One region of the Synechococcus sp. CBW1002 genome, then DNA from elsewhere that is predicted to be linked to it. Evidence: predicted binding sites of a transcription regulator. Region 1 holds the regulator's gene; each other region holds the start of a gene.
What was found. The regulator NtcA, encoded in region 1, controls nitrogen genes in cyanobacteria. The targets are predictions, from matches to a motif close to GTANCNNNNGNTAC.

Region 1 (9,843 bases):
GTCCGTTGCGTGGCCGGATCCAGCGGAGCTCCACCACGATCGGATCGGGAGTGTCGGCATCCTGCACGGCCACGGCTTCCAGCTGGGCCGCCTGATCTTCCGGTCGCTCGCTCAGGGAGCGGGCCAGCTGGTTGAGCAGGGCCGCGTCGAACTGCAGGCCATCGGTGATCGAACCCTGGCGCTGCACCTTGGCGTAGGCGGCAGCGAGCAGCAGGTTCAGCCGGCTGTTGACCTGCTGGGGGCTGTGCACCTCCGGTTCGAGGCTGGTGGTGGCCAGCACGTCGCCCGCCCGCGCCACGGGGCGGTTCGGCCGCAGGTCTGGAAAGGCCAGCACCTGCTGCTCACCGCGCAGCACGTTGGCGGCCGAGAGCAGGCTCACCACCCAGGAGCCGGGGCGGGCCAGCAGAGTCTCCAGTTTGGCGATGTCGTTCCTTGGCACCAGAAGGATCTGGCGGTCCGGCGGCTCCCCCGGCAGCACCCGCTGGAACGCGAGCCGGTTGGCCTGCTGCAGCAAGGTGTTGATCACGTCCCGGGCCTGTTCCGGTCGCTCCAGAGTCACCTTGGCGGTGGCCAGGGGCTGGCCGCTGCTGATCACCACATCGCCGCGGCGCAGGGCGATGATCTTGGTTTCAAGGCCCTGGAGTTCCTTCTCCCCTTCCTTGATCTGCTCCTGCACCGCCGCCAACTCGGTTTCGGTGCGGCGGATCTCCTGGTCCCGGTTAGCCACATCGCGGCTGAGGCGATCGCGCTCGGCCTCCAGCCGGGCACGCTGCTGCTGCAGGGGCAGCAGTTCGCGCCGCAGTTGTTGCAGCCGCTTCTCCGCTTCATCCCGCTGGGCCTGGGCCCGTTTTCGCTCCCCTTCCACCCGCTTGGTGGCCGCCTGGGCTCGGCGGCTGGCCTGCTGGGCGGTGGCGCTGGCGGCCTGGGCACCGACCAGGTCGCGGCGGCTGCGTGCCAGATCGTCGCGGCTCTGCTGCAGCCTCTGCTCCAGCTGGTCCAGTTCGAACAGGCCCACCCGCAACCTTTGGCTCACCAGAAGCATCAGGCCCAGGGACATGGCACTGATCAGCGATCCGGTGAGCACCGTGATCAGCACGGCGGTGCGGCGCGGTCGCAGGTTGAACAGGCTGAGGCGCGCCTTGCCCACGCGGCTGCCGAGCCGATCACCGAGGGTGGAGAGCACGCCGCCCAGCACCAGCAGGACCAGGATCAACAACCAACCCGTCATCGCTGCCTCACCACGCCGTCGTTCCGCTGTCAGCCTTCGGATCCGGGGGATCCGAAGGCTGCATCCTGCAGCACAGACCCCGTCGTCCGACACGGTGCGGACAGTCTGGGGAGGCGTCCCGCCGGGTCTGATCCTTGGCCTGTTCCGGTGTCTGTGGTCCGGTCGGTGCTTCTGGGTCGTTTAATGTCTGGCCCGCCCGGCTTGCACCGCGATGGTTCCGGACTTCATGGTGATCGGGGCCCAGCGTTCCGGCACCACCTGGCTGCACAGGGTTCTCAGCCAGCATCCGGATCTGTGGCTCACGCCGGTCAAGGAGCTCCACTACTTTGACAAGCCCCAGATCCGCTTCGGCGTGTTCGACGCCGATGAGCGGCGACGCGCCAGGTTCTGGGACCTGAAGCGTTTCGCCCGCGATCCCCGCTGGTTCGGCCGCTACTGGTTCCTGCCGCGCAGTGATGCCTGGTATTGCCGCCTGTTTGGTCAGGGACGTCGCCAGGGCAAGCGGGTCGGCGAGATCACCCCCGCCTACGCCACCCTGGAGCGGCCGGTGTGGGAGCGGATGCAGCGTCTGGCACCGGAGCTGAGGCTGGTGTTCGTGATGCGCGATCCCGTGCTGAGGGTCTGGTCGGCGATCCGCAACCGGGTCCGCAAGGGCCAGTTCGACGGTGAGGCCGACATTGCCGCTCTGCTGGAGCAGGCCCGCATGCCCGGCGCCGTGAGCCGTTCCAACTACCTCCGCACCATCGAGACCGTCGAGGCGGTGTTCCAGCCCGCTCAGTTGCACTGCTGCTTTTTCGAACAGCTCATCAGTGATCCTGCAGCCTTCGCCGACGACCTGTTCGACTTTCTGGCCGCGCCCCCTTTGAACGAGCGACTGCGTCTGCCGCCGGCCGTCAACGTGGCCGCCGGCGGCCGGGAACCCCCCCTGGGCTTTCAGCGGGAGATGGCGCGCGACTATCTACCGATGGTGGAGCGTCTGGCAGAGCGTTTCGGTGCCGTGCCGCAGGGCTGGCTGGATCGCTACCGCAATCTGCTCAGCTGACCTGGTTGGAGTGGAGGCGGTCAGCTGAAGCGTTTGGCCAGGGCGATCGGGTCGAAGACCGTGATCTTCTTGCGATCCACCTGCACCAGCCCGTCGTTGCGCAGGTCGCCCAGCAGCCTCGTGATCGTCACCCGGGTGGAGCCGATCGCCTCGGCGATCGCCTGGTGGGAGAGGCGCAGGTCGATCGTGATCCCCTCCTGACTGGGCACACCGAAATCGCGGCAGAGCACAAGCAGAAAGCTCACCAGCCGGGAGGACATGTCCCGGTGGGTGAGGGTTTCGATCATGGTTTCGGTCTGCAGGATGCGGGAGGACAAGCCCTGCAGCAGCAATAGCCCGACGCTGGCATCGCGCTCAATGGCCTGGCGGACCGAGGTGGCGGGAGCGGTCACCATCTCCACGCGGGTGAAGGCGATGGCGTGATAAAAGCGATCGGATCGCTGCCCGGTGAGCAGCGACAGCACACCGAACAGACTGTTTTCCCGCAGCAGTGCCACGGTGATTTCTTCACCGGATTCGTAGACCCGCGATAACCGCACGGCGCCGCGACGCAGCAGATAGACCCGTTCGGCCGGATCTCCGGGAAAGAAAATGGTTTTGCCACGCTCCACGGTCTCGACGCTGCTGCCGCCGAGACCGCGCATCACTTCGAGAAGGGTGGCTCCGGCTCCGCCGGACACACCCGACCCGGTGCCAGCGGAGCCGCTGGGGGGAGGGGGGGCGTAACGGCTGAAGCCGCGAGTAGCGCCGACCATGACGGCGGGGCAGGAACTGGGAAGCTACGGAGCGACCCTGCTCTTTCTTGTAGCAACCAACACGGTTGCTGTCAGGGCCTCCGCTTCCGCTCCCGCTCGCCAGCCCCTGGCGCTCTGGGCCTGTGCGGCTGTTGACGCCTGTCGCAGCCTGTGCCGCCGTTTCCGCGAAACCGTCTGTTCCCACCAGGGATGGTGTGTGTGGCTTGTCCAGGGCGCAGATGCCGCTACATTCAGGTTCCAGCGCAGCGTCCGATCCCATCGCTTCGGTCCCTGTCCAGGTCGGCCGGAATGATCCGCTCGCCCGGCCCCATCGCCCTCCGGGATGTCCATGACCGCCAGTCTTGCCAGCCCCCAGGGCAGCCATCGCCCCTCCCAGCGGGGTGACATCTCTGTCCGGGGTCAGCGGCTGGAGGCCCGGCCTGAGCAGCGAACTGACCCTGTCCGCCCAGCGACTCGCGCTGTAGTGCCCCTTCGGCCCGTGCCCCAGGCCGAAGGGCTGCTTCAGGTGCACACAGCCCCTTTCCGCGGCAGCTTCGGCGCCGTGTTCAGCCAGGCCCTGCGCACGGCGGGTCTGGGCAGTCGCGTCCTGGTGAGTCAGTTTCTCAAAGGTGGCGTGGATCAGGGGCTGGGCCGCAGTCTCTGGCTTTGCGGCCGCCTGCAGTGGCTGCGGCCGGCGGTGCCCGCCTGCCTTGCGGCGCCCCTGCAGGCTGAAGCCGAGCAGGACCTTGCCCTGGCGGCTGTCCGGGAGGTGTGGGATTTCAGCCGCCAGCAGCTGCTGGCGGGCGCCGTGGATCTGATGGTGCTTGATGAACTGGGGCTGGCGATCGAGCTGGGTTATCTGTCTCTTCTGGATGTCACCGAGGTGCTGGAACAGCGGCCGGCTCAGCTGGATGTCATCCTGACGGGCCCGGCGATGCCCGCCGCTCTGATGGCCATGGCCGATCAGGTCACCCAACTGCGCCGCGGCTGATGCTCAAGAACGACCGCTGGATCAAGGAGCGGGCCGATGCCGGCATGATCCATCCCTTTGAAGACCATCTGGTGAGGCATCTCGAACCCGAGACCTCCAGCGCACCGGTGCTCAGCTTTGGTTGTTCCTCCTATGGCTACGACCTGCGTCTGTCGTCGCAGGAGTTTCTGATCTTTCGCCATGTCCCCGGCACGGTAATGAACCCGAAGCGGTTCAATCCAGCCAATCTGGAGCCGGCCCCCCTGCATGAGGACATCGATGGCGCCTTTTTCATTCTGCCGGCCCATTCCTATGGCCTTGGCGTTGCGATGGAGAAGCTGAGGGTGCCGCCCAACATCACGGTAATTTGCCTGGGAAAGAGCACTTACGCCCGGCTTGGCATCATCGTCAACACCACACCCGCTGAAGCGGGGTGGGAGGGCCATCTCACGCTTGAATTCAGCAATTCTTCCGGCGCAGATTGCCGCATCTATGCCAACGAAGGTATCTGTCAACTGCTGTTCTTCGAAGGCGATCCCTGCGACACCACCTACCAGGATCGTGCCGGAAAGTATCAGGATCAGCCCGAGCGGGTCACCCTGGCCAGGGTCTGAACCGACTGGTAGCCCGGGCAATGAAGAGCCCGTCATCCTGCTGCTCTGCGGTCCTCATGGCCTGCCAGGCCATGAGGATCAATGGCGCCATGCTCTGTTCCGTGAGCGTCCGTTCAACCCCATGGCTCGCTGAATAGCGCCCAGGCAGGGAAAACCGCTGCTGCACAGGAGGACGGGCTGGTCGTTGATCCAGAACACTGGATCTGAGCCTGTGGTGGGTGCTGCCACTGCCGCCCCGGAGGTGTCGACCGGGGGGGTGCTGCTGCTCCCTGAGCCCGCGGCACTCTGTGGATTTCTGAGTGTTGCCCCGGACTCGTTGGAGAGGCGCTGGCGAATCTTGTCCAGGACTTGGCCATAGCCTGCCCCACCCTGCTGCTGCAGAATGCCTTGGACCGATCCGGCCCCTGCCGCATCCAGAAGCATCTGGGCATGGCCTGCCGATCCGGCCAGCCCGCCTGTGGCCACAGCCATCCCGAGCAGGGTCAGGAGCAGTGAGTCGCGGACGGGAGGGAACACGGGAGCTGCCAGGTAGAGAGGCGATCAGGCAACTTCAAGTTTGGCGAAGGATCGCTGCTCAGGGGGCAAGACGGGCCTTGTGCAGCCGGCTTTTCGCGTACCAGTCAGCAAATTCAGGTGCCCATCGCTCCAGGTGGGGCCACATCAGATCGCAGAGGGCGCGGATTTCCTGTTGGGCATCGAGCTTGGCCCGCAGATCGAGAAAGTGGAGGAAGGCCCGCAGCGAAAAGCTCACCACAAAGTGCTGGCGGTAATCGAATGGCAGGATGCCGCGGGCATGCTCTTCGGCAAAGCCAGCCGCCAGCAGGTCGCGGTAGCGCTCAGCGGCCTGTTGGCAGAGCTGCAGATCGATCGCCCGCTGCTCCTCGCTGTAGAGGTAGCGCTTGCCCTGACGGTCGCTGTAAGAGCCCACCGGCCGCAGGTAGAACACCTCCTCCAGCTCCATCGCCCCATCGGCGGCGCGGCAGATGCGTTCGCCCGTGTAACGCATCGATTGCACATCGAAGCTCACACCCACCCGATGCGTGCGGGCCTGCTGCATCACCGAGTGGGGGAACCAGCCCACATTGAGAACAATCTGCGCATGCTCCAGTGGTCCGAAGTGGCCGCGCTCACCTGCCAGCAGACGCTTGATGCAGATCTCCCCGGCCTTGGCCTCCTCGGGCCAGCTGCCGGGGTCGGCGGCGACGAAGCCCTCGCTGTAGTCCTGATGCATGGCCGCATAGACGCACCGCTGCGGCTCGGGAGTGGCGGCGATCAGGGCGACCCGGAAGCGGGGATCCATGGGGAGGGGCGTGGGTGCTTGGGTGGGCAGGGCGTCAGCCGTGGCTGCGGGGATCCGCCATCACGGCCGGTGCCTGGGCCGTGTCGGCCAGAGTGCTCACGGCGCCGACGCCGGCCAGGCGCGGCAGCGGCGTGCCATCGATCAACGCCTCGACCAGGGCGTTGAGCTCAGGGGCGCTGCGGGCTCCGAGGGAGCGGCCCACGGATTGCCCGTTGTTGTCGAACAGTTCCAGCTGGGGAATGCCATTCACCTCGTAGCGCTCGATCTCCGGCAGCCAGCGCGGATTATCGACATTGAGCAGCACCACGTTGAGGCGATCACGATGCTGCCGCTCCACCGCCTCCATGGCCGGCGCCATCGATCGGCAGGCCTCGCACCAGTCGGCGTAGAACTCCACCAGGCTGGGCCGGCCATTGCTCAGGGCCACCGGCAGATCCAGCGACCGGCGGGCCAGCTGCTCCAGCGGGGCTTCCGGATGGAGACCTCCCCGTAACCACACCAACGCCACCGCCAGTGCCGCGGCGATCATCGCCAGCAGCACACGCTCGCGTCGGCCCAGGGGGATCGAGGGCGGGGAAGGATCGCTTGGGTTCGCCATCTGCCGCAGGGAGCCGACCGGCACTCTGGCAGTTCAGCGTCAGCCCTGACCTGAAGACCTTGCTAGCGTCCGACCCGAAGGATGCGGCCCCGTGAAACGACGTCTCACGCTGCATTTCCCGCGGGAAGCGGTGCACCAGCCGATCACCTACCGGCTCGCTGTGGATTTCGACATCGCCGCCAAGATTCTGCGGGCCCAGATCGCGCCGAATCAGAGCGGCACCATGGTGGTGGAGCTCTCCGGCGACATCGACGAACTGGAGGCTGCTGAGGTCTGGCTGGAGAGCCAGGGGCTGGCGCTCAACCGTGCCCCTGGGGAGATTCGGATCGACGCGGATCGTTGCGTCGATTGCGGCATCTGCACCGCCATCTGTCCCAGTGGTGCCCTGCGCTGCGAAGCACCGGCCTGGAGGCTGAACTTCGAGGCGGACCGCTGCCTCGTCTGCGAGCAGTGCATCCCCAGCTGCCCGCTTGAGGCCATCGCCCTGGTGCTGGATCAGCCATGACCCTGGATCGGCCATGAATTCAGTGCTGCGCCTGATCGCCCTGCCGTTCCGGGCTCCCCTCGTGCTCCTGCTGATCGGGGTGAGTGTCTATCTCGGAATGCACTGGACCCTTACCCTGCCGGAATTGAGCCAGCGCTTTTCAAGCCCCGGCCATTTCATCCTGCTGGTGGAGTACCTGCACGCCGTTGTGGTGGTGGTGATCTGCACCATGCCGGATCTCCTCCTGTTCCGTCTTTCTCAGCTCATGGCCGCCAGTCGGGTGGTGAGCCTGGTGGTCAGCCTGCTGCTGGTCACCCTGGCTGGTCTGTACCTGCTGCACCTCAACATCCTGGCCAACGTGCTGATCCTGGCGCCGGCGGTGCTGCTGGCCCGTCTGGATCTGGTGCGGATCCGGGTGGTGCCCTCCTCCACCACCATGGTTCTTGTGCTCAACATCCTGGTGCTGGGAGGGCTCATGGCAGGACGCTGGCTGAGCACCCACGGCCAGGCGTTGGGGGCTTCGGCCTGATCGTGGCAGTCCCCTGGCTGTAACTCCAGAGGTTGCCCAGCACCTTCTTCACGTAGAGCCGCGTTTCCGGATAGGGGATCGCCTCCACCCAGAGTTCCGGTTCGTCCCGCAGGCGGCGCCGTTCAGCCGGGTCGGCCAGCCAGCCGGTCACGGCCCCCGGGCCGGCGTTGTAGCTGGCGATCATCGGCAGGAGCTGCTGATCCCACTGGCGAGCCAGTTGGTGCAGATAGAGGGCGCCGAGGCGGGTGTTGAGGCCGGGATCCTCCAGCTCCCGGCTGCTCATCGGCCGGCCCGCCAGCTCTGAAGCGGTACTGGGCAGCAGTTGCAGCAGCCCCACGGCGTCAGCGGGAGAGTGCACGGATGGGGTGAAACGTGATTCCTGCTTGGCCACCGCCAGCAGCAGGCTCACGGGCAGCCCTACGGGGGCTGCCGCCATCTGAAATTCCGGCAGGAAGCGCTTGGGGTGGAGGCTGCGCTCCAGCAGGGGCTGCAGCCCGCAGGGATCCGGGGCGAGCCGCAGGGAGGCCAGCTCCAGCTGCCCGAGGCCTGTCCAGTCGTCGCCGACACCCTGGCGCAGCCGCCCCTCCACCAGCAGGGTGGCGCTGTCGCCGGGCGGCACGTTGCCACGGCGCTGGCGCCATTGCTCCCAGGCCTCGAGCCGTTGATCGAGGCGCCAGAGGGTATCGAGCCCGGGATCACCGCTCCGCAGGGGCCACCAGGGCTCGCCGCTGGCGGCAGGTTCGCCGGGGTTGGGCAGGGGGGTGGCCTGTGCGTCCAGCAGGGTGTCGGCGGCGGGATCTCCCAGCTGGGCGGCGGCCCGCCAGGCGTAGTAGCCCCCGGGCCACTGCCGGCGCAGCTCCTGCCAGCGGATGAGCCCCGCCTGGCGGTCCCCCTGGCGGACCTGGGCGTAGCCCAGCCAGAAGCTGGCCCGGGCCGCCAGCGGTGCCGGCAGGGTTTCCGGGGTGATCGTGCTCAGCAGCTGGCTGGCGTCGGCCCATCGCCCTGCCAGGAGGGCGGAGCGGGCCAGCTCCCACTGCAGATCCCAGCTGGCCCGATCCGTGGGCCAGCGCCGCAGCACCGCCTGGGCGCCACGGCCTCCGCCTGCCAGGACCGCGTGAGCCTGCACCGGCGCACTGGAGCGCCAGCGGGGTGGCAGTTGCGCCAGCAACGCGTCGGTCTGCGGCTGCAGGACCAGCAGCCGCACGGCTTCATCGGCCTCGGGGGCCTGCGGGGCGCGGCGGACCAGCTCCAGCAGGCGCCCCTGGCCCAGGGCGTTGTCGGTGGCAGTGCCCCGCAGCAGGGCCTGGGCCAGGCTCAGCTCGGTGGCGTTGGAGCCGCGGCCACCCCTCAGGCAGGCCAGGGCGGCCTGGCCGTCGCCCAACTGGGCGAGGCCGCCGGCCAGCTGATCCCGTTGACCCGCGTTCGGTGCTGGATTCTTGAGGGCACAGGCCGCGCGGATCGGCCCGATCGCGCCGGGCCAGCGGGCTCCCCAGCGGGCCAGATGGCTGGCGCCATCCAGCAGGGCCTGGCCCTGATCGCCGGCCTCAAGGGCGGCGGCCAGGGCCGCTGGATGGGCGGGGAAGCGCTGCCGCAGCCGTTGCCGCTGGATCGGCTGTTCCCTTCCGAGGGCGTAGAGGGCATCGGCACTGCTCGGGGCGCCGGGGAAGCGGCGCAGTTGTTGCTGCCAGAGCTGGGTGGCGGCGTTGCTGTCGCCCAGGGCTTCCGCGGCCAGGGCGTCCTGTTTGAGCACCACGGCGGCGAGGGGATCGGCTCCCCAGCCCTGGTGGCGCAGGAGCTGCCTCCGTTGGCGTGGCTCCTCGCCCAGGCGGGCGTGCAGCAGGAGCGCCGCCTCCCGCCGCCGCCAGGGATCCGGGTCCCAGCGCGCCGCCCTGGTCAGTGCAGCACTGGAGACGGCGGGAGTCAGGGGTGGGCGCAGCCACTGCAGCAGGGCGCCGCCACCGAGGAGCGCCGCGCCGGTCCCCAGGGTGGTCGCCGCGATCAGCAGGGGGAAACGGGGCACGGCGTGCGGGCCAGCTGCCGGCATTCTGGGGATCCCTCCGCCGCCGGTGCCGCCGGCTCGGTCGATGCCGCGGTTGCCGTCCCTGCCGCCCTTGCCGCCGTTGCTCACCACCCTGCCGGGAGCGGCCCAGCGGCGGCGCTCCCGGCAGATCTGGGGGGCGGCCGGGCTCGTGCTGCTGCTGCGGCCCTATCCGCCTTTCCGCTGGTTGCCGGGCTGGAGTGTGGGCCTGCTGCTGCTCTGGGCGGTGGCGGAGCTGCTGCGCTGGGCCTGCTGGCCGCGTCGCTGGCGCTGACCCGGAGTCGTGCCGCTGGCGGTGATGGCGAG
Region 2 (9,843 bases), 1.5 Mb from region 1:
CGCACGTCTCCCTTTGCCTTCACCGGTAATCGCTTCGAATTCCGTGCCGTGGGCTCGGGCCAGTCTGTGGCTGGACCGCTGGTGTCTCTGAACACGATTCTGGCCGATTCACTGGCCTGGGTGTCCGATCAGCTGGAAGCCAAGCTGTCCAGTGGAACCTCCGTGGAAGAAGCCAGTCTGGTTGTGCTCAAAGAGGTCATGGAGAAGCACGGCAACGTGGTCTTCGGTGGCGATGGCTATTCCGATGCCTGGCATCGCATGGCTGTTGAAGAGCGTGGTCTTGAGAATCTTCGTACCACAGCGGATGCCCTGCCGGTGTTGCAACGTGCTTCCACTCGTGAACTGTTTGAGCACACCGGTGTGCTGACACCGGTCGAACTGGAGAGCCGATTCGAGGTCTACGCAGAGCAATATATTCTTGCGATTGAAGTGGAAGCCAAGCTGGCCGTGCAGATTGCCCGGTCTCAGATTTACCCTGCCGCCATGCGCTATCTGGGTGAATTGGCTGGCTCGCTGCAGTTGCAGACCGCCATGGGCCTGCAGGTGTCTCCCGAAACCCAGAATGCGGTTGCCTCCCTCAGCCAGACCTTGATGGAAGTCAGTGGCTCCCTCCAGACGGCGATTGATCAGCCCCCCCACGGCACCGAGGCCCACATGCGGCACTGTGCTGAAACACTGCTTCCCTTGATGTCAGACCTGCGCACTGCAGTGGATGGGCTGGAAGCCCTGGTGGACGACAATCTCTGGCCCCTGCCTTCCTACCAGGAGATGCTGTTCTTGCGTTGAGTCTGACCTGATTCAGCCCCTACTCACATCGGGTTGTTCTTGGCCCCGAAGGCTCGCCCTTCGGGGCTTTCTGCCGAAGCAGCGCTGGCGCCCTGGAGCGTGAGCTTCTGAAGATGTCGTAAAGGTGACAGTCAGCAGCTGTCACAGGAGCGATGATCCTTGATGGTCTCTGAGTTGCTTGCCGATGTCTGCATCGATGTCGCCTGCCAGCGCTTCCCGTTCTCCCTCCTTGCGCAGCAGCACGTCCAGCTCGTCTCCACCGCGCCCTTTCGAGCGAGGTGGCGGCTTCAATGCCGTTGGTCCACGCCTGTATCGGTTGGTCGACCTGCAGGGCATGCCTCACCCGGTTCTGGATGATCTCTATGACTCGCTCGAGTCAGCCTGGAGTGAAGCGATCAGTTGGTGGCAGGAAATGGGTGGTGCCGTGGGCGGTCCGGTCGGAATTGGGGTTGAAGTGAGTACAACCAATGGAGATTGGCGAACACTCAGATACCCAGGCTGTTGAATCAATAACGATCGATGGAATAGATCCGCAGGGTTCCTGATCCAACGGCTGATGGTATTGGGTTGGGTCCAGCTGGAATGGCTTCTACCTGGAACATGTACGTATCAGCCTGGGCAGGGTTATGCCATGGCTTGATCATCACTGTGATCGTGTTTCCGGGCGGTATCGGCTCTGGGAAGCTCAGCTTGAAGCGGCGGAGACTTGGGTCAAAGCTGGCTTCAACCGGGACTGGAGCTCCACCGTGACGGGGTTGCCCTAGAAAGGCCCGGGTTCTCTCCGGGCTGAAGGGGAATTGCCAGTCTGCACCGCGAGTCTGCTGAATGGTGAGACCGCCGAGTGATGCACCAGCATCCTCGGCAAGGGTGAGGGTGAAGTAGTACTCAGCCCAACGCTCGAAGACATTGGTGTAATAACTCCTCAGATCTACTTTCCAGGGGGCTCTGAGGAACACCGTGCTGCCGCGTAGCTCGACAGCTCCACTTCTCAGGGGTTGGAAGACTGCTGCGCAAGCCAGACAGGACAACAGCCCCAATCCAACCCGGGTCCTTTTCCAAGGATTCAGCCTTGTGATGTCGAAGCTGGAGGTCATGGCGCGCCTTGACTGGTTGCTTGGCTGGACTCAGCGAGCGCTGCCAACGTTCCCGGTGCTGACTCTGGAAGCGGCGGAAGAACTGGTGGTGGTAGAAGTCGAGTCAGATGGGGGGTGGGGTCGAGTGCCTCAACCGCAACATCGCCACGGCGTCGCAGTTCAAAATGAAGATGGGGACCGGTGGCCTGCCCACTCATGCCGACGCGGCCAATCGGCTGGCCAGCCTGGACCGCATCGCCTGGTTGGAGATCCGTGGATTCCAGGTGGGCGTAGAGCGTCTCAAGTTGGCTGGTGTGAGCCAGCACCACGGTGAGGCCATACCCACCAACGGATTCAACCAGAACAACGGTCCCTGCAAGGCTGGCTCGCACACCAGTTCCAGCGGGTGCGGCGAGGTCGAGGCCCGTATGCATTCTCCAGGCTCCGCGGGCTTCGGAAAAGCGCCAACCCCAGGGATCCACCTGCTGGGTCGCTCCAGCCAAGGGATCCAGCAGTGGAGGAATGGATTGCACACCTGAAACCGCGTTGCTGTGGTCCGCAGCGCGATCGTCCAACGAGCCAGCAGATGGCAGAACATCGGCCACCGCCAGACGCGTGGGAATGGTCGCTGGTCTGGGGGGAATTCCCGGCGCTGCGGTTTCGTCCCATGACGCCCAGGCTGGGGCTCCCCCTAGGACAACAAGCAGCAGGGCCAGAGAGCCTGAAGCGGCCATCACATCACCCGTTCAAGCGGAACGACCAGAACAGCCACACGGTGAACTGAAGCCGCGCCACCGTCCAGTGGCAGGGACAGCTTCAGCGACTGGCTGTCAGGAATGGACGCGGATCCTGATCCCGGCGATGGCGCTGTGAGAGGGCTGGTGGTTGATCGTCGGGGCTGCGTGGATCGAGCTTTGCTGTGTCCTCAAGGGCCTGGCGCAGCAGCCGGGCTGAATGAAGCGGCATATCGCGCGGAACGCAGATGTGATCCCGCAGGTCACGCAGCCGGACGGCACTGCCTGGAGGTGGAATGCATGCCGTCCCCTGGATCAGGCGGGTGAGAGCAGCACGCAGGGCCTGATCAAAGCCGCTGTTGGAGGGTTGGCGCGCCACCAGCACAGTCCGATGCCGCAGAACCCTGGCGAGGGCTACGGCCGCAGCATCCGGCGGCACGGGTGCAGACGTTTCGGGGTCGGGCTCACAAATGGGCCATGGACCTCGATCGACTCGACTGGCGATGGCCTGCTGTTCAGCCGTGCCACTGGGATAACAGCCACCCATCTGAGGGGGCAGATCGTGGGCGTGGGTATGGATGTCGCTCTGGGTCCCGAGATACGTGGGGCGTCGCTCAAGGGCCTGGAACCAGCGATCGATGGCTGGATGCTCCTGACGCAAGGCATAAGCCTTGTAGTAAAGGAGGCTAGCCGCCATCCGCTCGAAATAAGGCACGAAAACCAGGTCAGCCGTACTGAAGTCACTCAGCAGGAAGGGGCCAGGAGTGTGCTGCAGCTCTGCTTCCATGCACTGGGCAGCACGGCGAAACGCATCACGGCGGTGACTGTCGTCGTCGATGGAACGGCTCGGTGTGCAGAGCCACTGACACCAGGATCGAAAGATCTGGCGTTCCAGGCGCCGCAGGGGCAGCACAGTGGGATCGTTCATGCCTGGACCGAGTGGAGCAAAACTTGTTTCCAGAGTCTCCAGGATGCGATCGCTCTCGGTAACCAGATGTCCATCGATCTCCAGAGCGGGCAACATCCCCGAGGCAACCCGTTGGCGGTACCAGGACTCCTTCTCGCCGTAGCAGAACATCGTGACCTTGCGGATGCGATAGGGAACCCGCCGCTCCTCCAGCCACAGCCAGACCTTTTGACAATACGGACACCAGGCGTGGTGGTCGCGGTACAGGGTGACCCGAACGGAAGCCTCGGGTTGTCCGAACAGCCTCAAGGTCGCCTGGGAATTGGTCAGACCTTCAACAGGATCGTCCAGTGAAGCTGCAAGCGTCTCGAGGCTGAGCCAGTCAAGTGGCAAGCAGGCCTCGAATGGGATTGGCGAAAGTTCGGAAGGCATGACAACAATCATGGAGTATCGAGCCTCTACTCGTGACGCTCACAAAACCAGCCACATAATAAAAACACCCCTCAGCCCAAAAGGACTAAGGAGCGAACTGATCAATAAAGGAATTTTCAGTAAGCAATCAGATCAGTGAGCTTCAAATCAGTGAGCTTCAGATCAGAGTGACATCTCCGGATTCACCGGTCCGGATGCGAATAGCATTTTCGACGTTGGTAATAATGATCTTGCCGTCGCCAATCTCACCGGTCTGGGCGTTCTTGAGCAGAGCCTCCACGACCTTGTCACAGCTATCGTCAGTCACCACCAAGGTCAGGAGAGTCTTGGAGAGAAGACGTGCTTCCACCTTCACACCGCGATACACCTCTGTGTGCCCCATCTGTTTGCCGAAGCCTTGGACGGTGGTTACGGTCATCCCATTGATGCCCAGTTCCACCAGTGCGTCCTTGACGGGATCGAGCTTTTCGGGACGGATGATGGCCTGAATCTGTTTCAAGGCTTTGGCAAGTGGCTGGATCTCCACTTTGTCAGGGTCCGCCCGGAGGTGTGTAGCAAATGTTGCCAGATGCAACGGCAGATGCGACGAATCGCTGACACAGCTGCCGCTTGCATGGGAATCAGCCAGACGGTGTGGATTGAGGAATGACAGGCCCCTGGAGGCACGGATTGGCGATTTGGTAGCGACGGACACTTAGCAAAGGTGCCTTAACGAGCACTTTTGGACCTCAGGGAAGGGCTTCATGGCCTTCCACTCCCGTGCAGCCTCTGCTTTTTTTTGAGTCATCACGCTCCATGACAGTTGCTCCGCGCGCCCCCAGACGCACCGCCTCGAGGCGTCTGCAGGAGGCCAGTCTCATTGAGGCTCCGTCGCTGATTGTTCGCAGCATTCGGGGTCTCTCATCCCAACGCTCCCTCACCTGGCTGGCCTGCGTGCCACTGGCCTTGCTTGGTTTGGGCGTTTTCAACCTGTCGGCCCACGCGGCTGAGCTCCCTGAGCTCACGCCAGCGTTCCTGGCCAACAACATGTTCATCTTTGTCTGCGCGATCCTCGTCGTTTTCATGAACGCCGGTTTCGCCATGGTGGAGGCGGGAATGTGCCGGCAAAAAAATGCTGTCAACATTCTGCTGAAGAACCTGATTGTGTTTGCTCTTGCGGCAAGCGCCTATTGGTTGATTGGCTTTTCGCTGATGTACGGCGATGCGCTGGTTGATGGTTGGCTGTACTTCAACGGGCTTTTCTTTGATCCCGAAGTAACTGCTGAAATGGTCACCGAAGGCAGCCTTGTTCCTTCTGTTGACTTCTTCTTCCAGGTTGCATTTGCTGCTACGGCGGCCACAATCGTTTCCGGACTTGTTGCTGAAAGGATCAAGTTTGGCGAGTTTGTTGTTTTCTCGCTGATTTTGGTTGGATTTCTCTATCCCATTGCCGGCGCTTGGCAATGGAATGGTGGATGGCTTTCCAGTCTCGGTGGCGAAGCCGGGGGTTTCATTGATTTTGCTGGATCCTCGATCGTTCACTCCTTCGGAGCCTGGGCTGGCCTGGTCGGTGCAATCCTGCTTGGTCCCAGGATCGGTAAATTCGTAGGCGGCAAGCCGATGGCTTTGCCTGGTCACAGCATGGCCATTGCGACTCTCGGTTGCCTGATCCTCTGGATCGGTTGGTATGGATTCAACCCTGGATCCCAACTCGCCATGGATCAGGCTGTTCCTTACATCGCCGTGACCACCACCTTGGGTGCTGCTGGTGGTGCGATCTCCGGAACTGTCATCTCCCAGATTCGAGGTGGAAAGCCCGACCTCACCATGACCATCAATGGCATCCTTGCCGGTCTGGTCAGTGTCACTGCGGGATGTGACGGCATTTCGATGGCTGGTGCCTGGGTCATGGGCTTCATCGGTGGCGGCCTCGTGGTCTTCTCGGTTGCCTTCATCGACAGCCTGAAGATTGATGATCCGGTTGGTGCCTTCTCCGTGCACGGCACCTGTGGAATCTGGGGAACCCTTGCAGTTGGGCTGTTCAATCAGGAGAAAGGCCTGTTCTACGGCCATGGCTTCACCCAATTCGGCTATCAGATCGTCGGCGTCCTTGCCTATGGCATTTTCGCTGTGATCACCTCTTTGATCGTTTGGTCGATCATTGGTGCCATGTTTGGAGGCATTCGGGTGTCAGAGTCTGAAGAAATCGAAGGTCTCGACATTAGCGAGCATGGCATGGAAGCTTATCCCGACTTTGCATCTTCTGCAAAGTGAACTTTAAATTCCGATAATCCTCATTAGGGTTTCAGAATTTTGTTGATTCAATCACCGCTCCTGGGCTTGCTCTCCGGATCGGTGATTTTTTTTGTCGACAGGGGAGGCCCTTAAAGGTTAGGAGTTTCTTTGAATCAGGAGATAAGACACATGTTTCTTGATTCTCTTTTGTTGGGGGCCTTCTTCTCGCATTTTTGATGACATGCGCAACAAAGCATCAGCGATATGGTCTTTCCTATTTAGTTAGCCATCAACCATCAACCATCATCGTCTTCTAGCAGAAGCTGCTGAAAAGCGGCATACAGTTCTTGATTCTGACTCTTCAGTTCGGCTTCATGTCGTCCGGCTTTTTCGGTTGTTTTGCCTCGCTGCTTCCCCTGCCGCCCTTGCCGTTGTTGGCCGCTGGACCGGACTCGCCGATTGTCATCCAGAGCGTCTGCCTTCACGGGCTCAGGGTTGCTGGATGTCTTCACCTCCATCTGACGTAACCGATCCATGAGATGGGGCGGCACTGTCCCGTCGGGACTGACCCGCATCAGCTGGCGAAACAGTTCGGCCGGGTCCTCTTCGGTTTCAACTTGATGGCGTCGCTCACTGGTCGTATGGCCAGGCGCTGGCTTGGGCTGAGGCAAAGGCAGCGGCTGTGGTAAGGCTCGTCCCAGCTGCTTCAATCGTTCCAGGCTATGGGCATCAAAGCTCATGATGGTCAGCATCCCAGGGTGTCGCGGGTGTCGCGACCAGTGATTGGGTTGGTGCCGCTGGCTGAGGCACAGAGAGTCTTGAGCGCATCGGCGCGCAATGGAACATTGGTGAAGTCGGCACCATCGATGGCCACACTCTGAAAGCGGGTGTTGAAGGCAAAGGCATCTTCAAGCACCGCATCGCGAAGGTCGGTTCCATTGAAGACCGCCGAATCCAGAGTGGCTTCGCGCAGATCCGCTCCTCTCAGGCTTGCGTCCTGCAGCTTTGCGCCGAACAGGCTGGCGCCGCGGAGATCGGCTCCAGTGAAATCGGCATCGCGCAGGTTGGTGAGGTTGAAGGTGACACCACGCAGATCCGCTTCCCGGAAATCCGCCCCGATCAGCACCTGCTTGGCATAGTCCATCGCTGCTGGAGCAGGTGCTGCCCAACTCAGAACACCCAGCAGCATCACGATGGCGCTCAGGCATCCAGCCAGCAAGCGGCCCAGACGTTCCAGTTTGAGCCCTGCGGAGTGGCATGGCACCAGGTCCAGCAGGCTCGGAGAGGCTCCTTGGGAGGCCCTGGCCATAGCGAATCGACGGGTGGTCCAACCCTAGGAAAAGTTTGGGACGGTCTTCCTGCCGCGATGACACCGCTGGGGAACTCTGCTCAAGTCACCCCATGCTCTGGATCGATGGGACTCCACCGACGATGCAAAGCCTCCACCCGGGAGCGGGGTCAGGGGGCAGAGGACTGGGCGGCGTTGCTGCTGCAGCGACATGGCTGGACCGTGCTTGCCCGCAACTGGTGGTGCCGCTGGGGTGAGTTGGACCTGGTGTTGGCAAAGCCCCGGCGGTTGCTGCTGGTTGAGGTGAAAGCGCGGGGGCGTTCAGGCCGTGATGGAGGCGGTGTAGCGGCCTTCGGCGTGATCAAGCGGAGGCGTCTGGCCCGGGCATGGGCGTGCTGGCTGGCAGCCCATCCCCATCTGGGAGATCGGCCGGTGGAGGTGGTGCTGGCTCTGGTACCGCTGCCGGTGGGGCTGGATGCGGTGCGCTGGTTGCGGATTGAGGCTGGTCTGGGTTGAGGGTGGTCTGCTGGCAACCACCGCTCCTAGGGCGCCTGGGTCGGGGGCGGATCAGTGGTGTATTCCACCGAGCAGCGGTAGCGGGTGTTGTTGAATCCCACCCCGAATTCTTCGCAGCGCTGCCCTGTGACCGTGGCTCCGGCAGGGATCTGCTCCATGGCCCGCTGCAGGGCATTGGACTTGTCCCAGACCGATTCAGCGGTTGCACTGCCGGCCTGGGCAGGTGACGGCCAGGACAGCACCGTGCCGATCAGAGCGCAGCCGATGCAGATCAGGTTCGGAGGGTGGCGGAGCATGGACGATCTCTCGCAACGACGAGCAAGGCTTCTCTCTTGATAGCCAGGCTGGGCCTGTGGCGCTGCAATCTGGATGCTTGTTCCCGGCCTGCCATGACTTTCGCTGCCCACCGGGCGCGCAAACGCTTTGGCCAACACTGGCTGATCGATCAGAGCGTTCTGGATCGCATCGTGGCCGCCGCTCAGCTTGGGCCTGAAGATCGGGTCCTGGAGGTGGGGCCTGGACGCGGAGCCCTGACGGAACGGCTTCTGGCTTCGCCGGCGGCATCTGTGCAGGCGGTGGAGCTGGATCGTGACCTGGTTCAAGGCCTGCGACAGCGCTTTTCAGATGATCACCGCTTTCATTTGATCGAAGGCGATGCCCTCGTGGTTGCCTTGCCAGCAGCCGACAAAGTGGTGGCCAACATCCCCTACAACATCACGGGACCCCTGCTGGACAGGCTGCTGGGCCGCCTCGATCGGCCCGTGGAGCCGCCCTACGCACGCCTGGTGTTGCTGGTGCAGCAGGAGGTGGGAGAGCGGATCCGAGCCCGTTCCGGCAGCAGTGCCTACTCGGCGCTGAGTGTGCGGATGCAGTTGCTGGCGCATTGCCATTCGGTCTGCAGTGTGCCGCCTCGGTGCTTTCAGCCGCCGCCGAAGGTGATGTCCGAAGTGATTGCCCTGGAGCCGATGGCGGCTTCCGACCGCCTTGAACCCCGTCTGGCCCGGGCCGTGGAGTCGTTGCTGCGCCGCTGCTTTGCCGCCAGGCGCAAGATGTTGCGCAACAGTCTCTGCGGCCTTGTGGGTGACCAGGAGTTGCTTGCCGTGGCGGCAGAGGCCGGGATCGACCTTCAGGACCGACCCCAGATGCTCTCACCTGCCCAATGGGTGGCCCTGGCTACGGCCCTGGAGCCCTATGGCTCTCAGGTTCAATCAAGCGGAGGAGAATCGAGCTCCACTGAGTGCTGAACCCAGCTCCTGCAGACTCAGGCCAAGTCCACGCGGCAGATGCCGCCGCCGCCTGTTGCCATGGCTGAGCTCATTGTGCGGGCCCCCGCCAAGATCAATCTGCACCTGGAAGTGCTGGGTCTGAGGCCGGATGGCTTTCATGAGCTGGCCATGGTGATGCAGACCCTCGATCTGGAAGACCGGCTGTGTCTGCAGGCGCGCCCTGATGCGGAACTGACACTGTCGAGTGATCGGTCTGACCTTCCGAGTGATGGCAACAATCTGATTGTGAAGGCTGCGGATCGGTTGCGGCGCCACGTGGGTCGGCTCGACCTCGGAGCGTCCATGCGCCTGGAGAAACGGATCCCGATCGGAGCGGGGCTGGCGGGAGGAAGCAGTGACGCGGCGGCGGCCCTTGTGGGCCTGGATGCCCTTTGGAATCTGCAACTGAATCGCTCCGAACTGCTGGATCTGGCGGCAGAGCTCGGCTCCGATGTGCCTTACTGCCTGGTCGGCGGTACCCAGCTCTGTTTCGGGCGAGGTGAGCGGCTGGAGCCGGTGCCCTTGCCCGAGCCGCCGCGCCTCGGGGTGCTGCTGATCAAGCATCCCGATGTGAGCGTGTCGACCCCCTGGGCCTACGGGTTATGCCGCCTGCGGAGGCAGGCCACCT
Region 3 (9,843 bases), 380 kb from region 1:
TTTCCTGGTGGTGGAGGCGATCGTGCTGGTGCCGTCGGTGCTGCGCCAGGCCGAGCGGCTGGGCCTGCAGCTGCGGGAGATCACCAGCGCCAAGATCCAGTGGCTGGTCGCCATGCAGGCGCCAGGAAGTCCTGAGGCGCTCCTGCAGGAGGTGAAACGGCTGCAGGGGCCAACCATGGTGGCCGATCTGAAAGGTGCGGCGCTCTACCGCGCCTCCACCGGGGAGCTCCTGGGGGGCTTCGGTTCCAAACCCAGCCTCCGCTCGGCTGCGGCTTCCGATGCTTCGCTGCAGGGGCGCTGGTTTCCCGGCGAGAACGCCTACGACGGCCTCTGGAGACCCCAGGTTCTGCGGGGCAACGACCTGGTGCTGATCGTGCGGCACAACGATGCCGCCCTGCGCCAGGGCCTGCTGGTCTACGTGCGCAACATCGTGCTGATCGTGCTGGGCATCGCCAGCGTTCTCACCCTGATCACGATGGTGGTGATGCAGCGCCTCGTGATCGGCCGGGTGCTGCTGCTGCATGATCACCTGCTCCGATCCGGCACCGCCTTTGAGGAGGGGATGCCAGCCGATCCAGACAGCTTCCTGATCCCGGTCGCCGCCTCACGTCGCGCCGATGAACTCACCGACGTGATCGAGGCTTTCAACCGTTCCTTCCAGCGCACCAGTGGAGAGATGGAGCGGCGGATCGCAGCGGAGGCCTCCGCCCAGGCCGAGCGGGACCGCTCCGAGTCGCTGTTGCTCAACATCCTGCCGGCGCCGATCGCTGAGCAGATGAAGCGTGGCAGCCACACGATCGCCGAAACCCACGCCGATGTGACGGTGCTGTTCGCCGACATCGTGGGGTTCACCGCTCTTTCCTCCCGGATTGATGGCGACGCCCTGGTGGTGCTGCTCAACCGCGTCTTCTCGAGCTTCGACGACCTGAGCGAGCGCCACGGGCTCGAGAAGATCAAGACGATCGGCGACAGCTACATGGTGGTGGGTGGCCTGCCGACCGCACTCGACCACCACGCCGAGGCCGTGGCGGAGATGGCCCTGGCGATGCAGGCGGCGATCGCCCAGGTCGAGGCTCCGGTGGCAGGGTCGCTCGCTCTCCGCATCGGGATCCACAGCGGGCCCGTGGTGGCCGGCGTGATCGGGCGCCGCAAGTTCATCTACGACCTCTGGGGCGAGACCGTGAACGTGGCCAGCCGCATGGAATCGAACGGGGAGCCGGGCCGGATCCAGATCAGTCAAGCCACCTGCCGCAAGCTGGCCGGCTCCTATGCCACCGAACGTCGCGGCCAGGTGCCGATCAAGGGCGTGGGGGAGATGACCACGTACTGGCTGCAGGGCCGACTTGCGTCGTAGTCGCTTCAGCCGCTTGAGCCGTTTCAGCCGCCGAGGTAGGCCATCTCTGCCGGAGTGGCTCGGCCCGCGGTCGTGCCAACGGCCTCCCTACGGTCTTCGCTGTAGCGGTCCTGCCGCTGTTGCCAGAGTGCCCCGATCGCAGCCCGCAGTCCCGCCGCATCCGCTGATGCTCCTGTGGCCGGCCGGAGCCAGGGTTTGAGGTCGCTGCCGCCGCTGGCGAACAGGCAGGTGTAGGCCACGCCGTCGGAGGTGACCCGCAGGCGATTGCAATCGCCGCAGAAGGGGGCGCTGATCGAGGCCACCACCGCCACATGCAGCGGCGCGGCGCCGGCTGAAGACCCCGGGTTGTCGAGGTAGCGCCAGCGGCTGGCGGTGCCCTGGGCGGGACGCCCCACCGGTTGCAGCGGCCAGTGGGCTCCGATGTGCCGCACCATCTCGGCGGCGCTGAGCACCTGCTGTGGGTCCCAGCCGTTGCGGTTGCCCACATCCATGAACTCGATCAGGCGCAACTCCACCCCCCGCTGACGCGCCAGGGCCGCCAGCGGGATCAGCTGGTCGTCGTTGCGGCCGCGGGCGATCACCGCGTTGAGCTTCAGCTCCCCCCGGGCCGGATCGAAGCCGGCGGCGCGGGCGTGCTCGATCGCCTCCAGCACCCGCTGCAGCAGCCGCTCCCCCCGTGCCGCCTCGGCCTCTGCAGGCGGGGCGGTGCTGGCCAGACCGGCCATCCGGGCCACGCTGGCGCCATCGGTGCCATCAAGGCTGAGCGTGATCCGATCCAGCCCGGCCTGCCGCAGCGCCCTGGCCCGTTCCGCCGTGAGCAGCGCCCCGTTGCTGGTCAGGGCGATCTCGCGCAGCTGGCTGCCCTGGCCGCGGTTGCCTTGTCCGCTGGCGGCACCACCTTTCAGCGGCTGCAGGCTGCTGATCAGCTCCTCGAGCGGTGCATAGAGCAGTGGCTCCCCGCCCGTGAGCCGCAGCGAGGAGAAGCCCAGCCCGGCGGCGGTCTCGACCAGCTGCCGCCGTTCTGCCAGGGTCAGCAGCTCGGGCGGATCCCGATCGTCCGGGCAGCAGTAGGGACAGGCCAGGTTGCAGCGGGCCGTGAGCGACAGCCGCAGCACCCCCGGCGTGCGGTGGAGGCGATCGAGCAGAGGGACTGGGGGGGCTGAGGCGGCAGGGTCCACGCGGGCATCAGCCCTTGAGGCTTCGGCTCCGCCCAGCCTGCCGGGTTATGCCTTGGGCTGGCGAGTCACGGCCCGGCTGCCTTGTCCGGTCGTGCGGCTGGCCCGTCGTGTGGCCAGTCGTGCGGATGGTTGCAGTTCCTCAGCTGGGAGGGCTCCAGCCTCACCGGCAGCACCGGCTGGCGATCCAGCCAGCTCTGCAGACGGCGATGGCCCAGTGCCAGCCAATCCTCCAGATCGCGGCGCACGGTTGGCGTGTTCGGGTAGACCCCCAGCAGGGGCTGCAGGCGCTGGCCGTCGTGGGCGAGGCAGAACTGGTGGGGGTGTTGGTCTGCGGCCTCGAGCAGCTGCCGCAGGCTCTGGGTCTCCAGCCAGGGCATGTCCACCGGCATCAGCAGCAGGATTGCGTCGTCCGGGTGCCGGTGCATCAGCCGCGCCAGGGCCCGCAGCGGCCCTCGCCAGGGGGGTGGTTCCTCGAAGCAATCCAAGGGCACGCCCAGGGGCTGCGCCAACCCTGCGGCCAGGGCCAGGTGGGACGAATGGCGGCTGCAGAGGGTGATCGGCTGCTCCAGGGCGGCCAGCCGCCGCAGCCCCCGCTCCAGCCAGGTGCCGCCGGCCGGATGGGGCAACAGGGCCTTGTCGCGTCCCATGCGGCGGCTGTCACCACCGCTCAGCAGGCAGCTGCGCAGCAAGGATCAGCACTGCTCAGCCGGTGGATTTCGGCAGTAGCTGCTGCTTGCGAGGATCACGCTGCCGTCCACAATCGTCAGAGGTCTGGTCAAGACATTCGCTGATCAGATGGCTTGAGAATGCCAAGGAGGGTGGCTGAACCATTGCTCTGTCTTCCTGGTCTGTCTTCCTGGATCGATACAAGCAGCGATGCAGTCCGGCATGAAGGCTGCTCGATGACCATCCGTAACTTTGGCTACATCGCGGGTTTGGTGTGAGCTGGTCTAATGCCTGAGCGGTTGGCATGGTGCGCCGCTCAAAGGCTCCGCCCGATTTTCGAGAGGTGAGGGTCGCCATCTTGATTTCACATGCTTGCCGAACTCTGGTCACTCCAGGGCAGATATAAGACACTGCATCTCACCTGGTTTGCCTTTTTCCTTACTTTCGTTGTCTGGTTCAACCTTGCACCCCTGGCCACCACGGTCAAGGCCGAATTTGGGCTCAGCGTTCCTCAGATCCGCACCCTGGCGATTTGCAACGTTGCCCTGACAGTGCCCGCCCGCATTCTGATTGGAATGCTGCTCGACAAGTTTGGACCCCGAATTACCTACTCCACGTTGTTGGTGTTTTCGGCGATCCCCTGTCTGATGTTTGCGGCCGCTCAGGATTTCAACCAGCTGGTTGTGGCCCGCTTGTTGCTTTCCATCGTGGGCGCCGGGTTTGTGATCGGCATCCGAATGGTGGCTGAATGGTTTCCCCCCAAGGAGATTGGCGTTGCCGAAGGGATTTATGGCGGCTGGGGAAATTTCGGCTCGGCTTTCTCTGCCTTGACCCTGGTGATCGTGGCCGGCTGGCTGTCATTCTCCGGTGGTTTTGAAGTGGATGGTGCTGTTCTGAACTGGCGAGGTGCAATTGCCTTGACGGGCATCATTTCGGCCGTCTATGGATTGATTTATTATTTTAATGTAACCGATACGCCCCCCGGAAAAACCTATCAAAAGCCCCTTAAGACTGCTGGTCTCGAGGTGACATCGATCAAGGATTTCTGGGGTCTGATCGGCATGAATGTGCCCTTCGCGGCGATCCTGGCGGTGCTGGCCTGGCGCCTCCAGAAAGTGAAGTTCCTTGATGCGGGTGGATATACGATTGCCCTGCTCCTGGTGCTGGTTTTCTTTATCTTCCAGACCTGGGGCATTATCCGCACCAACAAGGCCCTGATCCTGGGTCAACGCACCTACGACAAGGACGATCGCTATCAGTTCAAGCAGGTGGCGATCCTGGAGCTCACCTATATCGTCAATTTCGGGTCCGAGCTGGCGGTGGTGTCGATGCTTCCCACCTTCTTTGAAACCACCTTTGACCTTCCCAAGGCAACGGCGGGCATCCTGGCCTCCGCTTTTGCCTTCGTGAACCTGATCGCCCGTCCTGGCGGCGGCCTGCTGTCCGACAAGCTCGGTTCACGCAAGTCGACCATGGGATTTCTCACCATCGGCCTGGGTATCGGCTATCTGGTAATGAGCATGATCAAGCCCGGCACTTTCACCGGCAATGCTGGCATTGCCCTGGCCCTGGTGCTCACGATGGCCTGCTCGTTCTTTGTGCAGGCTGGCGAAGGCTCCACCTTTGCCATGGTGCCGCTGGTCAAGCGCCGGGTCACCGGCCAGATCGCTGGCATGGTCGGGGCTTACGGCAATGTGGGGGCCGTGGCTTACCTCACGATCTACAGCCTGCTGCCCGTCTGGATGGGTGGCGCTTCGGCGGAGCCTTCGCCTGAAGTGATTGCTGCCTCCAACAGTGCCTTCTTCCAGATCCTGGGAGTGGCTGGCTTGATCGTGGGCTTCATGTGTTACTTCTTCCTCAATGAGCCCAAGGGCTCCTTCGCTGATCAGCATGAGGGTGAAGCCGTTGCTGCCGCCTCCCCCGTGGGCTGATTGCCCGCTGTTTTGAGGCCTGGTTCTCCACCACGACCGTCGACATCAGGCAGGCCGATGGCCTGCCTTTTCCATTGTGATCGTTGTCTGTTCATGGTTGATTCCGCTGCCTCCTCCCTGCGCTCCCAGTGCCCCTATTGCGGAGTTGGGTGCGGGCTTGAGCTGATGCCGCCGGCCTCGAAAGGCAAGCCAACCCGTCGAGGTGACGATGGCCTGCCGGTCTGGGGTGCCCGGGGCGATCGGCAGCATCCCTCCAGTCTCGGACAGGTCTGCGTCAAGGGAGCTACGGTCTGCGACACGCTGGATGGGGGAAGGCAGCTGCAGCCCCTCTATCGCGCCAGCCTGGATGATCCGTTGGCGCCGATCTCGTGGGATCTGGCCTTGGAGCGGATTGTGCACCAGATCAAGGCGAGTCTGGCTGGCAAGGGGGCAGACGCGATCGCCATGTATGGCTCCGGCCAGTTTCACACCGAGGACTACTACCTCGCCCAGAAACTGTTGAAGGGGGCGATCGGGACCAACAATTTTGATGCCAATTCACGCCTGTGCATGAGTTCGGCTGTGGCCGGCTATGCCTGCAGCCTGGGCTCTGATGGCCCGCCCTGCAGTTATGACGACCTTGACCACTGCGGCGTCGCCTTTCTGATCGGCACCAACATGGCGGAGTGCCATCCGGTGCTGTTCCAACGTCTGCTCAAGCGCAAACGGCGCCAGCCTGGATCCCTGCAGCTGGTGGTGGTGGATCCGCGCGCCACCGCCACCGCTGCCGCCGCCGATCTGCATCTGCCGATTCGCCCGGGCACCGATCTCGTGCTGCTGCACGGAATTGGCCATCTGCTGTTGCGGCAGGCATGGATCAATTTTGAGTTCATCGAGGGGGAAACCGAGGGGTTTGCGGCCTATGCGCAGTTGATCCAGGCCTGGACTCCCGATCGGGTGACGCGGATCTGTGGCATCACCGAGGAGCAGTTGCAGGCTGTGGCCTCCCTTTGGGGTGGTGACGGTCCGGTGCTCAGCCTCTGGTCCATGGGCGTGAACCAGAGCGTCGAAGGCACTGCCACCGTGGCGGGGATCATCAACCTGCATCTGATCACCGGTCAGATCGGCCGTGTCGGCGCCGGACCGTTCTCGCTCACGGGACAGCCCAATGCGATGGGGGGGAGGGAGGCCGGTGGCCTCTCCCATCTCCTGCCCGGCTATCGCACGGTCGCGGATCCTCTGCATCGCCGGGCGGTGGAGCAGGTCTGGGGGTTCCAGCCTGGTGCGATCAGCCCCGCCCCCGGGCTCACGGCCTGGCAGCAGGTGGAAGCGATGGAGGCGGGCGAACTCGATCTCTGGTGGGTCGCCGCCACCAATCCGTTGGTGAGCCTGCCCAATCTTGAACGGGTCAAGGCGGCGCTGCTGCGTTGTCCCCTGGTGGTGGTGAGCGAGGCCTATGCGGAGACGGAAACAGCTCAGTACGCCCATCTGATCCTGCCCGCTGCCCAGTGGAGCGAGAAGGAGGGTGCCATGACCAACTCCGAGCGACGGGTCACCCTCTGCCCCTGCTTCCGCCCCGCTCCCGGCCAGGCGCGTGCCGATTGGCAGGTGTTTGCCGAGGTGGGTCGCCGCCTTGGTTTTGTGGATCAGTTCACCTATGCCTCAGCCGCTGAGGTCTATGCCGAGTTCGTGCAGCTCACCGCCGGTCGTCTTTGCGATGTCTCCGGTCTGAGCCACGATCTTCTCCGTCTGGAGGGGCCCCAGCAGTGGCCCTTTCCGATCGGCACCGAGCCCACCACCGAAGCCCGGCGGCTGTACACCGATTGGCGCTTCGCGACCCCCAGTGGGCGCGCCCGCCTGATCGCCGAGCAGCCGATGGGGCTGGCGGAGCCCCCCAGTGAGGCCTATCCCCTGGTACTCACGGTGGGGCGCTACCTCGGCCACTGGCACACCATGACCCGCACGGCCCGTGTTCCCCGGCTCACGGCGATGCATCCCGAACCCCTGCTGGAAATCCATCCCGACGATGCCGAATCCCTGGGCCTGGAGAGCGGAGCTCTGGCCTCGATCAGCTCACGCCGGGCCAGCATCACCGCCAGGGTCGACATCACCGAACGGATCCGGCCAGGCACGGTTTTTCTGCCGATGCACTGGGGATTCATGCAGGAGCAGGCCTGTGAGGTGAATGCCCTGTTGCACGAGCAGGCCTGCCCGATCTCGAAGCAGCCGGAACTCAAGGCTGCGGCCGTGTGTGTTGCGCCGGCGCCGGCGCGACAGCTTCAAGGGAAGACCTCGATCAGCGCGGCCGCGAGGTTGTGATGGTCGTGCCCGGGGCGGGCCAGCTTGCAGAGGGCGAAGCGCTCCAGTTCTGACAGGGCAAGCCAGCACTCCGGGCTGAGGCTGTATCCCAGTTCGGCGGCGGCCGTCGTGACCGCCACGGGCGGTTCACCTCCCCGCTGCCAGGGTTCCTGGCTGGCGATCGGCAGGTCTGTGGCTTCGCCATCCGGCAGGTCCCGGGTGCGCTGCTTCAGATGGGTGGCCAGGGCCCGGAGTGCCTCGGCATCGTCGCCCCAGAGCACCAGCTCCTGCCGCTCCGCTTCGGGCATCGCCAGCCAGTGGCTGAGGCGAAGTTTGATGCCGGCCAGATCAAGTTTGCGCCTCACACAGAGAGGGATGCAGCGCCAGTTGCCGACGAAGTCGTGCTCAAAATCAAAGCAATGGCTGCCCTGACTGGCCTGGTCAGGACGCATCGGCCCTCCACTGGATCAGACGCTGCAGCTGGGTCAGACCGGCGCCGCTGTTCACCAGGTTCCGGGCCATGGCCAGGCCACGCTCGAGATCGGCCTGCACCCCCGCCAGAGAGAGATAGACGCCTGCATTCCAGATCAGAGCCGTTGTCAGCGGGCCCTGTCCGCCCAGGGCCGCCAGCGCCTGTTGGCTCCAGCTGTCCAGCTCGAGCCAGGGCACATCGTTGTCGTAGCAGCCATGGTCACGGGGATGGAGGATCATCCGCTCGATCTGGTCACCCCGCGCACGGGCGGTGATGCAGGCCCGGCTGATCGGCAGGTCTGTGCTGCCTTCCAGGCCTTTCACGGTGATCACCTCCTCCTCTCCCGCCAGATCCAGTGCTTTCCATGCCCGCGATTCGGTGGGGGGATGCACGAAGCCGCTCACCAGGAGATGGGGACCGCGGTGGGCGGTCCAGAGCAGTTCGAGGCTGGCGACGGGTGGGCGCTTCCCCAGATCTTCCCGAATCTCGGTGAGCCGCTCCGCCAGGGGGAAATGATCGGGCTGATGGATCAGGGCCAACCGCTGCTGAGTGAGCCCCTCCTGAACGGTGGCCAGCGGCAGGTGCAGCAGATCGAGGCCCAGGGAGGCGAACAGTTCCATGGCCGTCACCCCGTATTTGACCGGCATCCGGCTTCCGCCCTGCAGCACCACCGGCAGGCCGGCGGCAGCCAGCACCAGGCTGGTCAGCGGGTAGATCGGGGCTGTGCGGGTGCGGCCATCAAAGGGCATGCCGAAGCTGACCGCTCGCTCGGTGGTGTGGAGGGCGGGGCCGAGGTCCCTGTAGAGATCCAGCATGCCGGCGAGTTCCTGGGTCTCCGGTCGTCGAATCCGGTGGGCGATCAGGAAGGCACCGATCTGGGCTGGACTGGCCAGGCCGCGCAGCATCAGCTCCAGAGCATCCCGCGCTTCGCTGCGGCTGAGGCCCTGGCTGGTGTGCTCACCGCTGCCGATTTTCTTGAGATAGAGCTTGAATCGCTGGCGTTCATCACTGGGCTGTCTGGCAAATGCTGCTGCGGCTTCCAGGGTGGTCGTGGGATCTGGCGCGGGATTCGAGGTGGCTGGCATCAACATGGACGGTCGGCACTGAATCCACCAGCACCAGTATTTTCCACAGCTGAATGCGGAACTGTGCGGGTTGTGGCCTGAGCCGCACGGGGCCCAAGCGCACGGTGTCAGCCCATCACTGCGAAGAAGTATCAAGCGATACTGATTCTTTCCTGAAGATGCGACGGGGCGATCAGGTCGATCGGTTCGGTACCAACCATTGCATCAAGGCGCGTCGTGGGCCGAGAGAGTCACCCGAACGTCCCCTGTTCCCGTGCGTCTCGCCGCTTCCTTTGGACTGTTGCTCGGTGTCCTGCATGGCTGGAGCGTTCTGGATCTGAGGGCCTCCCAGGCGGCCGCCCCCTTCGCAGGCCTCTCGGAGGCGGCGCCTCTCCAGGATTCGGGCCGCTCATACTGATGCCATTCATCAGCTTGGTTGCTGCCATGGCTGCGCCGCTGCAGGTCACCCGCGCCCAGGCCTCGCCCCTGGGGGTGGCCCTCGCCTTCCTTGGCATGTTCGTGGTGGGCTCGCTCGCTGTTCAGCTGCTGGCTTCGCTGCCGCGCTCCTCGGGAGCGGCTTCCCGGTCGGGTCCGGTGCCGGTGATTGCCCATCAGGCGACGCTCTGGCAGACCCTCGGCGAACGCTGAGTCTCGGCGGGTCGGATTCAGGGAGTGTCCCGGGCCAGCCTGGTCTGGGAGCTGGGATGGGGGCGCGGCGAGATTCCGTAGCGGTAGTGACACGAGCCCTGAAGCTTCCGCCTCAGGATGTGGCGATCGCGTGATTCGGGTACTGGCGCTGCTGTTTCGGCTGCCGTCTCCGACGACTCTTGCCGGCTGCGTATCCCTCATTGGCGCTCGCCGGCCCCACCGCTCTGCTGGATGCCGGCGTGGTGGGGCTTTC

Region 2: H8F24_RS15420 (ammonium transporter) is a predicted target of NtcA. The motif match lies at 4,613-4,626, and genes of this name have one in related genera.
Region 3: H8F24_RS06010 (NarK family nitrate/nitrite MFS transporter) is a predicted target of NtcA. The motif match lies at 3,445-3,458, and genes of this name have one in related genera.

What each region holds. Positions count from the first base shown of each region.
Region 1 is NZ_CP060398.1:1,629,810-1,639,652, forward strand. It holds gene H8F24_RS07735 (DUF3084 domain-containing protein) at 1-1,228, opposite strand, end outside; gene H8F24_RS07740 (sulfotransferase) at 1,440-2,270, shown strand; gene ntcA (global nitrogen regulator NtcA) at 2,291-3,025, opposite strand; gene H8F24_RS07750 (cob(I)yrinic acid a,c-diamide adenosyltransferase) at 3,354-3,995, shown strand; gene dcd (dCTP deaminase) at 3,995-4,588, shown strand; gene H8F24_RS07760 (hypothetical protein) at 4,937-5,083, shown strand; gene thyX (FAD-dependent thymidylate synthase) at 5,163-5,888, opposite strand; gene H8F24_RS07770 (thioredoxin domain-containing protein) at 5,923-6,486, opposite strand; gene H8F24_RS07775 (NIL domain-containing protein) at 6,578-6,991, shown strand; gene H8F24_RS07780 (hypothetical protein) at 7,005-7,499, shown strand; gene H8F24_RS07785 (lytic transglycosylase domain-containing protein) at 7,444-9,519, opposite strand; gene H8F24_RS07790 (hypothetical protein) at 9,584-9,811, shown strand.
Region 2 is NZ_CP060398.1:3,128,636-3,138,478, forward strand. It holds gene H8F24_RS15390 (glutamine synthetase III) at 1-786, shown strand, start outside; gene H8F24_RS15395 (hypothetical protein) at 928-1,077, opposite strand; gene H8F24_RS15400 (DUF2808 domain-containing protein) at 1,293-1,880, opposite strand; gene H8F24_RS20270 (M23 family metallopeptidase) at 1,877-2,593, opposite strand; gene H8F24_RS15410 (glutathione S-transferase family protein) at 2,676-3,932, opposite strand; gene H8F24_RS15415 (P-II family nitrogen regulator) at 4,090-4,431, opposite strand; gene H8F24_RS15420 (ammonium transporter) at 4,728-6,185, shown strand; gene H8F24_RS15425 (hypothetical protein) at 6,443-6,886, opposite strand; gene H8F24_RS15430 (pentapeptide repeat-containing protein) at 6,892-7,335, opposite strand; gene H8F24_RS15435 (YraN family protein) at 7,561-7,950, shown strand; gene H8F24_RS15440 (hypothetical protein) at 7,977-8,246, opposite strand; gene rsmA (16S rRNA (adenine(1518)-N(6)/adenine(1519)-N(6))-dimethyltransferase RsmA) at 8,340-9,194, shown strand; gene ispE (4-(cytidine 5'-diphospho)-2-C-methyl-D-erythritol kinase) at 9,255-9,843, shown strand, end outside.
Region 3 is NZ_CP060398.1:1,253,239-1,263,081, forward strand. It holds gene H8F24_RS05995 (adenylate/guanylate cyclase domain-containing protein) at 1-1,354, shown strand, start outside; gene H8F24_RS06000 (GTP 3',8-cyclase MoaA) at 1,378-2,532, opposite strand; gene H8F24_RS06005 (molybdenum cofactor guanylyltransferase) at 2,598-3,221, opposite strand; gene H8F24_RS06010 (NarK family nitrate/nitrite MFS transporter) at 3,567-5,129, shown strand; gene H8F24_RS06015 (molybdopterin oxidoreductase family protein) at 5,223-7,427, shown strand; gene H8F24_RS06020 (nitrate reductase associated protein) at 7,388-7,858, opposite strand; gene H8F24_RS06025 (anthranilate phosphoribosyltransferase family protein) at 7,848-8,963, opposite strand; gene H8F24_RS06030 (hypothetical protein) at 9,387-9,590, shown strand.